3 regions of the Stenotrophomonas sp. YJH_SMC_133 genome follow, and region 3 is predicted to be linked to each of the others. Evidence: predicted binding sites of a transcription regulator. Region 3 holds the regulator's gene; each other region holds the start of a gene.
What was found. Region 3 encodes FliA, which starts transcription of late flagellar genes. Its sites were predicted from a motif close to TAAAGTTTNNCNNNCNNNGGCCGATAA; they were not measured.
Positions count from the first base shown of each region.

Region 1: a site for FliA is predicted at 2,017-2,043, ahead of AC5P78_RS11130 (methyl-accepting chemotaxis protein). Genes of this name have one in related genera too.
Region 2: a site for FliA is predicted at 2,716-2,742, ahead of AC5P78_RS03485 (methyl-accepting chemotaxis protein). Genes of this name have one in related genera too.

Region 1 covers NZ_JCAFTW010000006.1:287,433-291,590, forward strand. The annotation lists gene AC5P78_RS11115 (NUDIX hydrolase) at 1-158, shown strand, start outside; gene mnmA (tRNA 2-thiouridine(34) synthase MnmA) at 155-1,297, shown strand; gene hflD (high frequency lysogenization protein HflD) at 1,294-1,908, shown strand; gene AC5P78_RS11130 (methyl-accepting chemotaxis protein) at 2,072-3,262, shown strand; gene AC5P78_RS11135 (hypothetical protein) at 3,361-3,576, shown strand; gene AC5P78_RS11140 (hypothetical protein) at 3,714-4,158, shown strand, end outside.
Region 2 covers NZ_JCAFTW010000002.1:202,821-206,978, reverse strand. The annotation lists gene AC5P78_RS03485 (methyl-accepting chemotaxis protein) at 66-2,597, opposite strand; gene AC5P78_RS03480 (NAD-dependent epimerase/dehydratase family protein) at 2,807-3,700, opposite strand; partial or broken gene AC5P78_RS03475 (S41 family peptidase) at 3,799-4,078, opposite strand.
Region 3 covers NZ_JCAFTW010000019.1:29,865-34,022, reverse strand. The annotation lists gene AC5P78_RS20275 (chemotaxis protein CheA) at 1-198, opposite strand, end outside; gene AC5P78_RS20270 (protein phosphatase CheZ) at 201-806, opposite strand; gene cheY (chemotaxis response regulator CheY) at 806-1,198, opposite strand; gene AC5P78_RS20260 (RNA polymerase sigma factor FliA) at 1,256-1,999, opposite strand; gene AC5P78_RS20255 (MinD/ParA family ATP-binding protein) at 1,996-2,883, opposite strand; gene flhF (flagellar biosynthesis GTPase FlhF) at 2,870-4,158, opposite strand, start outside.

The DNA.
Region 1 (4,158 bases), on a different contig from region 3:
AGCCACTGGACACCGGCATCGACCGCGCACTCTGGCTGACCCCGGCCGAACTGCAGGCCGCCGGCGAGCGCCAGCGCAGCCCGCTGGTCTGGCAGGTGGTGGCTGATTACCTGGGTGGCCAGCGCCATCCACTTTCCCTGGTCCGGGAGGTCGCATGAGCACTCCGCGCGTGATGGTGGGCGTCTCCGGTGGCGTCGACTCCTCGGTCGCCGCCTGGCGCCTGGTACAGCAGGGCGAGGCCGTAGCCGGTCTTTTCATGCAGAACTGGGCCGACGACGGCAGCGGTGACTGCCGCGCCGAGGACGACCGCCGCGATGCGGTGGCTGTCTGCGGCCTGCTCGGCATCCCGTTCCACTTCCGCGATTTCTCCAGCGAGTACTGGCAGGGTGTGTTCGAGCACTTCCTGGCCGAGTACGCCGCCGGGCGCACCCCGAATCCGGACGTGCTGTGCAACCGCGAAGTGAAGTTCAAGCACTTCCTGGATGCCGCCCGCGAGCTGGGCGCCGAGCGCATCGCCACCGGCCACTATGCACGGGTGACCCAGCGCGGCCGCCAGTGGCTGCTGCTGCGCGGCGCCGACCGTTCCAAGGACCAGAGCTACTTCCTGCACCAGCTGGGCCAGGAGCAGCTGGCGGCCACCCTGTTCCCGATCGGCGACCTGGAAAAGACCGACCTGCGCCGGATCGCGCGTGACGTCAGCCTGCCGACCCACGCCAAGAAGGACTCCACCGGCATCTGCTTCATCGGCGAGCGTGACTTCCGCGAGTTCCTCGGCCGCTACCTGCCGGCCAGGCCCGGCCAGATCCTCGACCCGGCCGACGGCAGCGTGATCGCCGAACATCCGGGCGTGTTCTATTTCACCCTGGGCCAACGCGAGGGCCTGAACATCGGCGGCGTGCGTGGACGCCCGGCCGCGCCGTGGTACGTGGTCGGCAAGGATGTGGCCAGCAACGTGCTGTACGTGGACCAGGACCGCGACAGCAAGTGGATGCTGTCCGAGCGGCTGCGTTCGGAAACCGCGCACTGGATCGCCGGTTCGCCGCCGGCACGGCGCTTCGAATGCACCGCCCAGACCCGCTACCGCCAGCCCGATGAGCCGTGTACGGTCCAGGTGCTGGACGATGGCAGCGTGCTGGTCACCTTCGCGCGCCCGCAGCGCGCCGTTACCCCCGGTCAATCGCTGGTGCTGTATGACGGTGACGTGTGCCTGGGTGGCGCGGTGATCGCCGCCACCGATGCGCCGCTGGAACAGCGCCTGCGCACCACCCCTTCCCCTTTTGAGGTAATCGCTGCATGAGTTTCACTGTCGACGACCGCGTCCTGGCCCTGGCCGGCATTGCCCAGGCCCTGCAGCAGGTACGCCGCATCGCCGATACCGGCCATTCCGACGCCGCCGCCGTGCGCACCGCCGTGGACAGCGTGTTCCGTGTCGATGCGTCCTCGCCGCAGGAGGTGTTCGGTGACCGCCATGCACTGAAGTCCGGCCTGCGCCTGCTGCACAACTACTTCCGCAGCCAGGGCCAGGACCCGATCCTGCCCAAGCTGGCCCTGTCGGTGCTGCAGCTGGAGCGCCGCTTCGTTCAGGATGGCGCCACCGTGAACAAGGTCGCCTCGGGCATCGAGCGCGCCCAGCGCCAGGCCACCGAACTGGGCGACAGCGGCCACCCGGACGTGCTGGCCAACCTGGGAGGCCTTTACGCCGACACCATCAGCCACCTCAAGCCGCGGGTAATGGTGCAGGGCAACCCGCACTACCTGGGCCAGGCTGGCGTGGTGGCCGAGATCCGCGCCCTGCTGCTGGCCGCGGTGCGCGCTGCGGTGCTGTGGCGGCAGCTGGGCGGCAGCTACTGGGACTTCCTGTTCAGCCGCAAGGCGATGATCGAGGCCGTGGACCGGCAGCTGGCCTGAGGGTGTGGGGTCGGATCCCTTTCCGGCACGGAAAGGGCTCGGACCCCGAAGCCGCCAAGGCGCCGGAAAACCGGCGCATTCAGAATGCACTTCGAGGCACATCGACGTTAAAGAGAAAGGGGGTACGGCCGATACATCCTCCGTGCACCTCCCGAGAACGTCCATGTACTCACGCATTTTCATCCGTCTGGCCGCCCCCCTGGCTCTGACCCTGCTGCTCCCCTTCGCCATCGGTTTCGAATGGCCGGCCGCCCTGCGCTGGGCGATCCTGACCACGATGACGCTGAGCTGGCTCGGCTTTGCGTGGTGGACCACCCGCGCCCAGGCACACCGTTCCCCGGAACACGCCCGTGTCCTGCGTGAGCAGGACCAGCTGCTGACCGAACTGCGCAATTTCGTCGGCAACGAGATCGAAGGTTCGCGCGGCGAAGTGGAACGCGCCCGTGACCTGATCCGCCAGGCCGTCTCCAGCCTCGGTGGCAGCTTCGATGCGATGAACCGCAAGTCGCGCCAGCAGAGCCAGGCCCTGTCGCGCATCGTCGACCGCGCCGGTGACGAAGGCAATGCCGGCCTCGACGTTGCCCGTTTCGCCCAGCACGCCAGCCACCGTATGGAACAGCTGGTCGAAGCGCTGGAACAGGTGAGCGGCCAGAGCAGCACCACCGTGCAGCACATCGACCAGATGGCGCAGCACCTGGATGGCATCTTCGCGCTGCTGGAAGACGTCAAGTCGATCGCCGACCAGACCAACCTGCTGGCCCTGAACGCTGCCATTGAAGCGGCACGTGCCGGTGAAGCCGGTCGTGGCTTCGCGGTGGTCGCCGACGAAGTGCGCAACCTGTCCGAGCGCTCGACCACGTTCAACGAGCAGATCCGCAAGCTGGCACACAGCTCCAAGGACGCCATCGCCAAGGTGCGCGAGACGGTCTCGCACATGGCCTCGCGTGACATGGACCGCTCCCGCGAAGCGCGCCAGGAAGCGGCGGCGATGCTCGACAACGTCGCGCAGATCAACGCCTCGCTGGGTGACGGCATGCGCGAAGTGTCCGAGTGCGCCCGTTCGATCGATGGCAGCGTAGCCGAAGCCGTGCGCGCCCTGCAGTTCGAAGACATCGCCACCCAGGCGCTGGGCGGCGTGCACACCCACCTGGACCGCCTGACCGCGATCAACCGCGAAGCGGTGGCCCTGCAGGAACTGCTGCACCGCAATGGCGGCGTATTCGACGAAGAGATCGCCACCGCCCTGCAGCGCACCGGCAGCCGCCTGCGCGAACTGCGCAGCGAGTGGGAACGCCCGCCGCACAAGCCGGTTGCCCAGCAGAGCATGGGCGCCGGCACCGTCGAGCTGTTCTGACCCTGATGTCCGCTGCCCTCGTCGGCAGCCCGCAAGGCCCCGGTTCGTCCGGGGCCTTTGCCTGTGACCCGCCGTTGGATGCATCCTGTACCCGCACCATGACCCTGATCCGCGCCCTGCCCTCCCTCACCGATACCGAGCGCCCGCGCAACGCGAGCGTGCGTGAGCAGCTGCAGCAGCTGGAAGAGGTCGCCCGCGAAGAGATCCGCGAACTGCAGCAGCTGGCGGACGCGCGCCCCGCCCCGTCGCGGGCGGACGAGGCACTGCTGGGACTGGCCTGGGACCTGGGGTTGGACGGGGAAGCGCTGAAGTAGATCCACGCCATGGGTGGACGGCTTTCATCCGCCGGTGTGACGCCTGGCCCTCGCCGCAACATCCACGCATGGCGTGGATCTACCGGGGTGGCGAAATCGTTGTGGCATGATCCACCGATCCCGTTCATGGAAGACCGATGGCCATCACCCTGATCGCACTCCTGCTGATCGAGACCGTCCTTCTGATGGCCTGGGTGGCCGGTTATTTCAGTTGGGGCATCACCCTGTTCAACGAACGCATCGCGGCGTCACCGGCCATGCAGGCCCGGCTCTCGCTGGGCAGCCTGGAACGTGACCTGCCGCAGGACAAGTGGCTGCAACTGGCCTTCCATGCGCTGCCCGATGGCAGCATGGCGTTCCGCGAGAGCTTCGCGCCGAGCTTCGGCCTGCGCTACTTCCCGGTGATGCGCGGTCGCATCGTACTCAACGCGCGACGGCACGAGGTGCGGGTGATCGGACTGTGCAGCTGGTTCGTGGCCATCCTGTCGCTGTTGCTGTTGCCGCTGGTGGCGATGCGCCCGATGGTGGCGCCGATGCTGCTGGTGCTTCCGCTGTTCCTGGCCAGCTATCTGGTCCAGAAGC
Region 2 (4,158 bases), on a different contig from region 3:
GCGCAGGATGCGCGGCAAGGATGCAACCGACGCCCGGCCCCCGCCGGGCGTCTTCGTTTCCGGGATCAGGCCGCGCGGCGGGCCATGGCCTCCGGTTCGGCCTGCAGGCGGAAGCGCGAGACCGCCACGGCCAGCTGCTCGGCCTGCTCCTCCATAGCCCGCGCCGCGGCGCTGGCTTCCTCCACCAGCGCGGCATTCTGCTGGGTGGTCTCATCCATCTGCACCACGGTCTGGTTGACCTGCTCGATGCCGGCGGACTGTTCACGCGACGCAGCCGAGATCTCGGCCATGATCTCGTTGACGCGCCCCACCTGGCCGACGATGGCCTGCATGGTACGGCCCGCACCGTGCACCAGCTGCGCACCGGCACCGACCTGTGCCACGGATGCGTCGATCAGTTCCTTGATTTCCTTCGCTGCGCCCGCCGAGCGTTGCGCCAACGCGCGCACTTCGCTGGCGACCACCGCGAAGCCGCGGCCCTGCTCACCGGCCCGCGCCGCTTCCACCGCCGCATTCAACGCCAGGATGTTGGTCTGGAAGGCGATGCCGTCGATCACCGAAATGATCTCGGCGATGCGCTGCGAGGAGGCCTCGATCTGCTCCATGGTCTGCACCACCTGGTTGACCACTTCCCCGCCCTCGCTGGCAACGTCAGCGGCGGATCCTGCCAGGGTATTGGCCTGCAGCGCGTGGTCGGCGTTCTGGCGCACGGTGGAGGTCAGCTCCTCCATTGAGGCGGCGGTTTCTTCCAGGTTGGCGGCCTGCTGCTCGGTACGACGCGAGAGATCACTGTTGCCCGCAGCGATCTCACCCGCCGCCAGGCGGATGCTGGCGGCCGACTGCTGGATCTGGCCGACGATCTGGGTCAACTGCTGCACGGTGCTGTTGGCATCGTCGCGCATCACCGCGAACACGCCATGGAAATCACCGCGCATGCGTGCGCTGAGGTCGCCGGCGGCAATCGCGCGAAGCAGCGTCGAAAGCTCAGCCAGGTTGTGATCGCTGACCTGCATCATGATGTTGAGGGTCTCCACCATGCGGCGGAAATCGTGGTCGAAGCGCTGGGCATCACCGCGTACAGCGAAGTCGCCGGCCGCCGCGGCGGCGGCCAGCTGCTGGATCTGCTCGTTGATCGCGGCCAGGTTGCTCTTGGTGGTGGCCATCGCTGCGGTGAACACCGCCTTCTCGCCCGGCAGCGCTTCCATGTCCACGCTGAGGTCACCCACCGCGTAACGCTGCATCACCTCGACCAGGCGCTGGGTGACCGCATTGCTGGAAGCCACCAGCTGGTTGCTGTCGGCCACCATGCGGCCGTACTCGCCGGGGAAGGCAGTGGCGTCCATGCGGTAGCTCAGCTCGCCAGCATCGTGGCGGCGCGCCATTTCCGCCTGCGCCGCCATCACCGCCTGCAGCTGCCCGCGCATGCCCTGCATCGCGTCCAGCAGGCGGCCCACTTCATCGTTGCTGCGCGCAGGCAAGGTGCTGTCGAGCTTGCCGGCGGCGACGTCACCCGCCACCCGCACCGCTTCGGCCAACGGGCGGATCGCCAGGCGGCGCAGCAGCACGTAGACACCGGCACTCAGCGTCAGCGCGGCCACCACGCCCACCAGCAGCGTCAACCACAGCAGCTGGCGTGCCTCGGCCACGATCACCGCGTGCGGCATCACCACGCCCAGCGCGAAGCGCTGCGGGGCATTACCCACGCGTAGCGGCACGTAGACGCGCACGTTGCCGGCTGCATCGGGCGTGAAGGCTTCGAACCGGCGGTCGGCGGCGATGTCGGCCAGCATGCTGCGGGTCAATGCGTCGGTGCGCGGCTTGCCGATCTCGGCGGCATTCGCCGAGGCCAGCACCACGCCGTTGGGCGAAAGCAGCTCGACGCGGCCTGCGCCCATCGGCGTCAGCGTCGCCAGGTGCTTCTGCAGCGCCGCCAGCGAGAAGTCGACGGTGAACACGCCGAGGAAGGTACCGTTTTCGACGATCGGCGAGCTCAACGTGCTCATCAGCACCTGCTGGCCGGCGATGTCGTAGGCATAGGGCTCGCTGACCTTGGGCAGCTTGTCGCGGCTGGGTACCACATACCAGTCGGCCGAGCCGTCGGCGGCTTCGGTGTAGTCGGTCATGGTCGACTGCTGCGGCTTGCCGTCATGCCAGGCCCAGTAGCTCATGTAGCGGCCGCTGGCATCGTGCATCGCGGTATTGGCGAACTCGGCATCCTTGCCATCGAAGGCATCGGCCTCCCACATGGTGCTCTTGCCGAGCCACTCCGGGTGGGTGCGCAGCTGCTCGCCCAGCACGGCAGCCAGGCTGGCGCGATCGGGCACGTCGCCCCGCGCACGCTGGGCGAGCACGGCTTCGACCATGGCATCGTTGCTGGCAAACGCCGTGCCCAGATCGGCGGCGACCTGGCGCGCTTCAGCGTTGGCCTCGCTGGTCATGGTCTGGCGCGAGGCATCGATCAGGCTGGCACTGGCCTGGCGATAGATCAGGAACGCCGTCAGGCCGAAGCACAGCAGCGCGATGACGGCGGTGCCCAGCATCAGCTTGTGGGCGATGCTGCCCGGGCGGCGGGCAGCGGCGGAACGGGAAGAAGGCATGGAGGGGTCCGCAAGGCAGTTCAGGACGACCGGCACCGGGAGGGCACCGCGCAGGCGCGCGATCCGTCGCGCAGGCCACCGGCCGCCGGGACCCGCCCGGCGCAGGAAGCGCACCGGGTTAGCGGCCGCCTGCCAACGAGGTTGAGGCGACCGGCCTACACATTCCTGAATCCACTCAGGGACGGGACAGGGATCCGTCCCCGCTTCCCCTATTCGGCCACCCGATCCTTGATCCACTCCGCGCGTGGCAACACCTCGATGCTGCCTGCGGCGTACTGCTGCAGCACCGCGTCCGGCCCGAAACGCGGCTGCCACCCCAGCTCCCTGCGGATGCGGGCGCTGTCGTAGACGCGGTCGACGCTCAGCGGCAACGGCCAGCCGCGGCGCTCGAACTCGGCCAGCAGCTGCGGTACGCGCCGGGCCAGTACGTTGCGCGGCTGGGTGGCCAGTTCCAGGCAATCCTCGCGCCGGAACGGGGTTGCGGCGCAGGCGATGTAGCGGGCGAAGGCCGGCCCCTCATCCAGCAGCAGCGCGGCATGGGCACTGGCCACGTCACGGGCGTCGATCCCACGATGCAACCGGAACATCGCCATCCGTTCCGGCGGTTCCGGGAAGCAGCGCCCCATCCGCAGCACGCGCACCCCGAAGTCCGGTGCGGCGGCAGCTTCAGCCAGGGCCTCGGCCTGCAGCTTGCTGCGGTGGTAGATCGTTCGCGGCAGCGGCTCGGTATCCTCATCGATCCAGCGGCATCCCCCCGCCACCACCGCGTGGCCGTACAGCGCGGTGGTACTGGTCAACACGAACCGCCGTGCGCCTGCCTCGCGCGCCGCCTGCAGCAGGTGCGCAGTCGCGTCCACGTTGATCTGCTGGAACACCGCGTCCGGTACCAGGCCGACGTGCGGCGCATGCAGGGCCGCGGTATGGATGACCGCGTCGACGCCCTGCACCGCGCGCACGACGGCTTGATGATCGGTGACATCGGCAATGATGCGCGTGGTGGCAAACGGACTGCGGTCCAGACCCACCACTTCATGGGCAGCCGCCAGCGCGCCGAAGATCGCGCGCCCGATCCGCCCGGAACTGCCGGTCAACAGAATCTTCATTGAGTCCATTCACTCGAAGCGCCCGGGAACTACCGGGATGCTTCGATTCTAGGCATGCAACGGCACATCTGCGATAGGACGACCGCGCAACTGTGCGTTCATCCTGACGACTTCGGCGGAGCCAGCAGTTGACGCGCGATGGAGAGTGGATCGTCGCCGCCTGCCGCGTGGGGCGCGACACCGGTCCGTTCGCCGTTGCCACCGGTGCGCAGTTTGATCGGTTGCCGGTCGGAACGTTTATCTGATAGCCATCGGGCAGCAGCACAGGACCATCGAACATATGTGCGGCACCGCCACTGCGGCCGCCGGCCTTGCCGCGCATCCGAGGGCCGGCAGTGAATACGCGACGAATGCGGCCGCCGGGCCGGCTGCGTGATCATCCCCGTGCGCAGGGCGCGTGAAAACCGGGGCGAAGATGGCGACCTGGAGTTAGCGTGCGATGGCCAAGCATGGACGCC
Region 3 (4,158 bases):
GCACAGCTCGACCATCGCAGTGACGCCAAGGAAGCCGGCACCGCCCTTGAGCGTGTGGTATCCACGGAACACCGCGTTGAGCTGCTCGGTGTCCTGCGGTGCCTGCTCCAGCGACACCAGCTGTTCGCCCAGGCGATCCAGGATTTCCTGTGCCTCGATGATGAAATCGGCAGTGATGTCGTCGGATACCGCGCTCATGCTTACAGCCCCAGATCCGACAACAGGTCGTCGGCGTCGTTCTGCGAGACCGCGTGGCGGTCCAGTCCCTTCAGTGCCGGCCCGGCCAGTTCCGGGTCGGTGCGATGCTGTTCCGGCGGCAGGCCGAGTGCGCCGAAGCCCTCGTGCACGCGGCGGACGATGCCGACCACGCGACGGATGATCTGCCCGGTCAGGTCCTGGTAGCTCTGGGTCAGGGCGATCTCGGTCAGGTTGTGGCGGATGCGCTCGAGCTGCGCGTCCTGGCCCGGCTGCAGGCCTTCAGCGCGCAGCTGTTCGGTCAGGCTGCGGCATTCCTCGGCCAGGTCCAGGGTGCGGTGCGTGGCCTGTTCGGTCATGGCCACCACGTGGTCCAGGCGTGCGCAGGCGTCGTCCAGCTCACCGGCCTCGCTGGGCACGGTCGGCAGCTCACCCAGTGCCTGCCCCAGCTCGCGGGCCAGCCGCGAGAGGCCGCTCATCATCGGCTGCGTACGCAGCGCGACCAGTCCGTCGATGCGCTGCCGCCAGGCGGCCTCGTCACCGGACTCGAGTGCGTCCAGGGCTTCCTGCAGGCGCAGGGAGAGGGCGCTCTTGTCGACCGTGGTATCCATCAGGCGCTGGCCGCCAGGCGTTCGAAGATCTTGCCGAGCTTCTCTTCCAGCGTCTGCGCAGTGAACGGCTTGATGATGTAGCCGTTCACGCCGTTCTGGGCGGCTTCGATGATCTGTTCGCGCTTGGCTTCGGCGGTGACCATCAGCACTGGCAGGGTCTTCAGCTTGGCATCGGCACGGATCGCCTTCAGCAGCTCGATGCCGGTCATCACCGGCATGTTCCAGTCGGTGACCACGAAATCGAACGGCTGGCTCTGCAGCAGCGACAGCGCGGCATGCCCGTCCTCGGCTTCGGCGGTATTGGTGAAGCCCAGATCGCCCAGCAGGTTCTTGACGATCCGACGCATGGTCGAGAAGTCATCGACGATCAGGATGCGCATGTTCTTGTTCAAAGCAGAGTTCCTTTGTTGTTCATTCCGGGCGGCCGGGGGCAGCCGCCTCGGGCATGTTCATTCTTCCAGGCCGGCGTCCGCCGCCTCGAAAATCTTGAGCCGGCCACGCAGGCGCAGCACCGCCTGGCCGTGGATCTGGCAGACCCGCGACTCGCTCACGCCGAGCACCGCGCCGATCTCCTTCAGGTTCAGTTCCTGCTCGTAGTAGAGCGAGAGCACCAGCTGTTCGCGCTCGGGCAGGTGGCCGATGGCCTTGCCCAGCTCGCGGCCGAACTCACCACGCTCCAGTACCTGCTGCGGGGTCGGGCCGCCCTGGGCGACGGTGTCCAGCTCGCCCTGGTCCTCGATGCGCGACTCCAGGCTCAGCACCTGGCCACGTGCGGCGTCTTCCATCAACCGCAGGTATTCGGGCAGCGGCATCTCCATCGCGGCGGCCACTTCGGTGGCGCTGGCGGCGCGGCCGCTGCTCTGTTCCAGGCGGCGGATGGTGGCGGCGGCATCGCGTGCACGGCGGTGCACGGAGCGCGGCACCCAGTCGCCACGGCGGATCTCGTCGATCATCGAACCGCGGATGCGGATCGAGGCATAGGTCTCGAACGAGGCGCCCTGGTCGGCGTCGTAGCTGCGCGACGCTTCTATCAGGCCCATCATGCCGGCCTGGATCAGGTCGTCCACTTCAACGCTGGCCGGCAACCGCGCGGCCAGGTGGTGGGCGATGCGCCGCACCAGGTCCGAATGCTGGGCGATGACCTCGTTGGCCGCCGAGCGCTGGACTTCCCTGTACTGGGCTGCGCCTTTCATGCGGCCACCCCGCGCTGCTTGAGGATGCGCTCGAGGAAGAACTCGACGCCGCCACGCGGTTCGGTCGGCGCCTGCCAGCGTGCGGTGCGACGCGCGATCTCGGTGATCGCCAGCGCGGCCGGGCTGGACGGGTAGGCCTTCACCACCGGCTGCTGGCGCTGCACCGACAGGCGCAGCCAGTCGTCCTGCGGCACGCAGCCCAGGTAGTTCAGCGAGACATCGGCGAGGAACTTCTCGCAGACGCGGGTCAGCTTTTCGTACAGCACGCGGCCCTCGTTGGGGTCGCGCACCATGTTGGCCACTACCTGGATGCGGTCCACGCCGCGTTCGCGCGACAGCACCTTGATCAGCGCGTAGGCGTCGGTGATCGAGGCCGGCTCGTCACAGACCACCACCACGGTGTCCTGCGCGGCCTGGCAGAAGGTCAGCACGCCGTCGGTGATGCCTGCGGCGGTGTCCACCACCATGATGTCCAGTTCGCGTTCCAGCTCGGAGAACACGTTGACCAGGCCGACGTGCTCGGCCGGGGCCAGCTCGGCCATGTGCCGGCGGCCGGACGCGGCCGGCACCACCAGCACGCCGTTCGGGCCTTCGACGATGACGTCGTCCAGCGAGCAGCGGCCGGCGACCAGGTCGGCCAGCGTGAAGGTCGGGTTCAGCCCCAGGATCACGTCGATGTTGGCCAGGCCCAGGTCGGCGTCCAGCAGCAGCGTGCGCTTGCCCATCCCGGCCAGTGCCACCGCCAGGTTGGCGGACACATTCGTCTTGCCCACGCCGCCCTTGCCGCCAGTGACGGCAATGGTGCGCACAGGGCCGAGCGGCTCGCTGCGGGTGGCCGACAGCGGGAAGGTCTTGGTCAGCTTGGCGTACTCACGCGACGGCATGGTTCAACTCCGGGTTGCAGGGCATATCGGCCGCTCGGCGCAAATCTTCAAGGCGAAGTACAAGATTGGCTGCACTGGCCCGGTGCAGGTCGTCCGGAACGTCCTGGCCATCGGTCACCCAGGTGATCGGCAGGGCGTGGTCCACGGCCACTGACAGGGCGTTGCCGAAGCGGCCCGTCTCGTCCAGCTTGCTCAACACCAGGCCCTGCAGGTTGGCGGCGCCGAAGCGGCGGACCACCTCGTCCATGTCGCCGAAGCTGGTGTTGGCCGGCAGCACCAGCAGGGTGCGTACCTGGCGGGCGGCGCGCAGCCACTGCAGCTGCGCGGCCAGCGCGCGGTCGCGCGGGCCCAGCCCGGCGGTGTCGATCAGCACCAGCTTGTAGTCCTTCAGGCGTTCCAGCAGCTGGTCCAGGTCGGTGCCGCTGTTGGCCTCGTGCACCGCGATGCCGAGCTGGCGGCCGTAGCCGTACAGCTGCTCGCGGGCGCCGATGCGGGTGGTGTCGGTGGTCACCAGGGCCACGTCGCGCGGCGCATGCTTCTCGGCGAAGCGCGAGGCCAGCTTGGCGATGGTGGTGGTCTTGCCGGCGCCGGTCGGGCCGACCAGGGCGATCACGCCGCCTTCTTCCAGCGGGTCGACCGGGGCGATCGGCAGCTTGCGCGAGATCAGCCCCAGCATCAGGCCGCGGCCACGATGGGCTTCGGTCTCCAGCGGGATCTGCATGGCCACGTCGCGGGCCAGCCCGGCGTCGAAACCGTACTCGTCCATCAGGTCCAGCGCGGTGGCGCGCACCGGGCTGCCACGCAGGCGCTCGTCGGTGAAGCGGTTCATCTCGCGCTCGATCACCTGGCGCATGCCGGCCACTTCCTGGCGCAGCTGGCGGATCTCGGCGTCGTCCTGGGCAACCACGGTCAGCGTCGGTGCCGGGGCCAGCATGGGGGCCGGGCTGGCTTCGCCGGCGGCTTCGACCGCTGCCGGTTCGCTGGCGGCGATCCCGGGCTGCGCTTCGGTCACGGCAGCGGTCGGCAGCGGCGGCGGCTGCACGGCCGGGGCCACGCTTTCGTGATGCATGTCGTGCGGCGGGTCGATCTGGAAGCGGGCGCGGTTGGCCGGCACGGTAGCGGCCGGTGCAACGATGGCCTCGGCGAACGGGGCGAAGCTCTGTTCGGGTAGCGCCGGTTCGTTGACGGCGGCGCGCGCCAGGGTGGCGGCGAAGCCAGTGCTGCCACGGGTCGGCACGATCTCGTCGGCGCTGTCCAGGGTACGGCCGGTGGCCC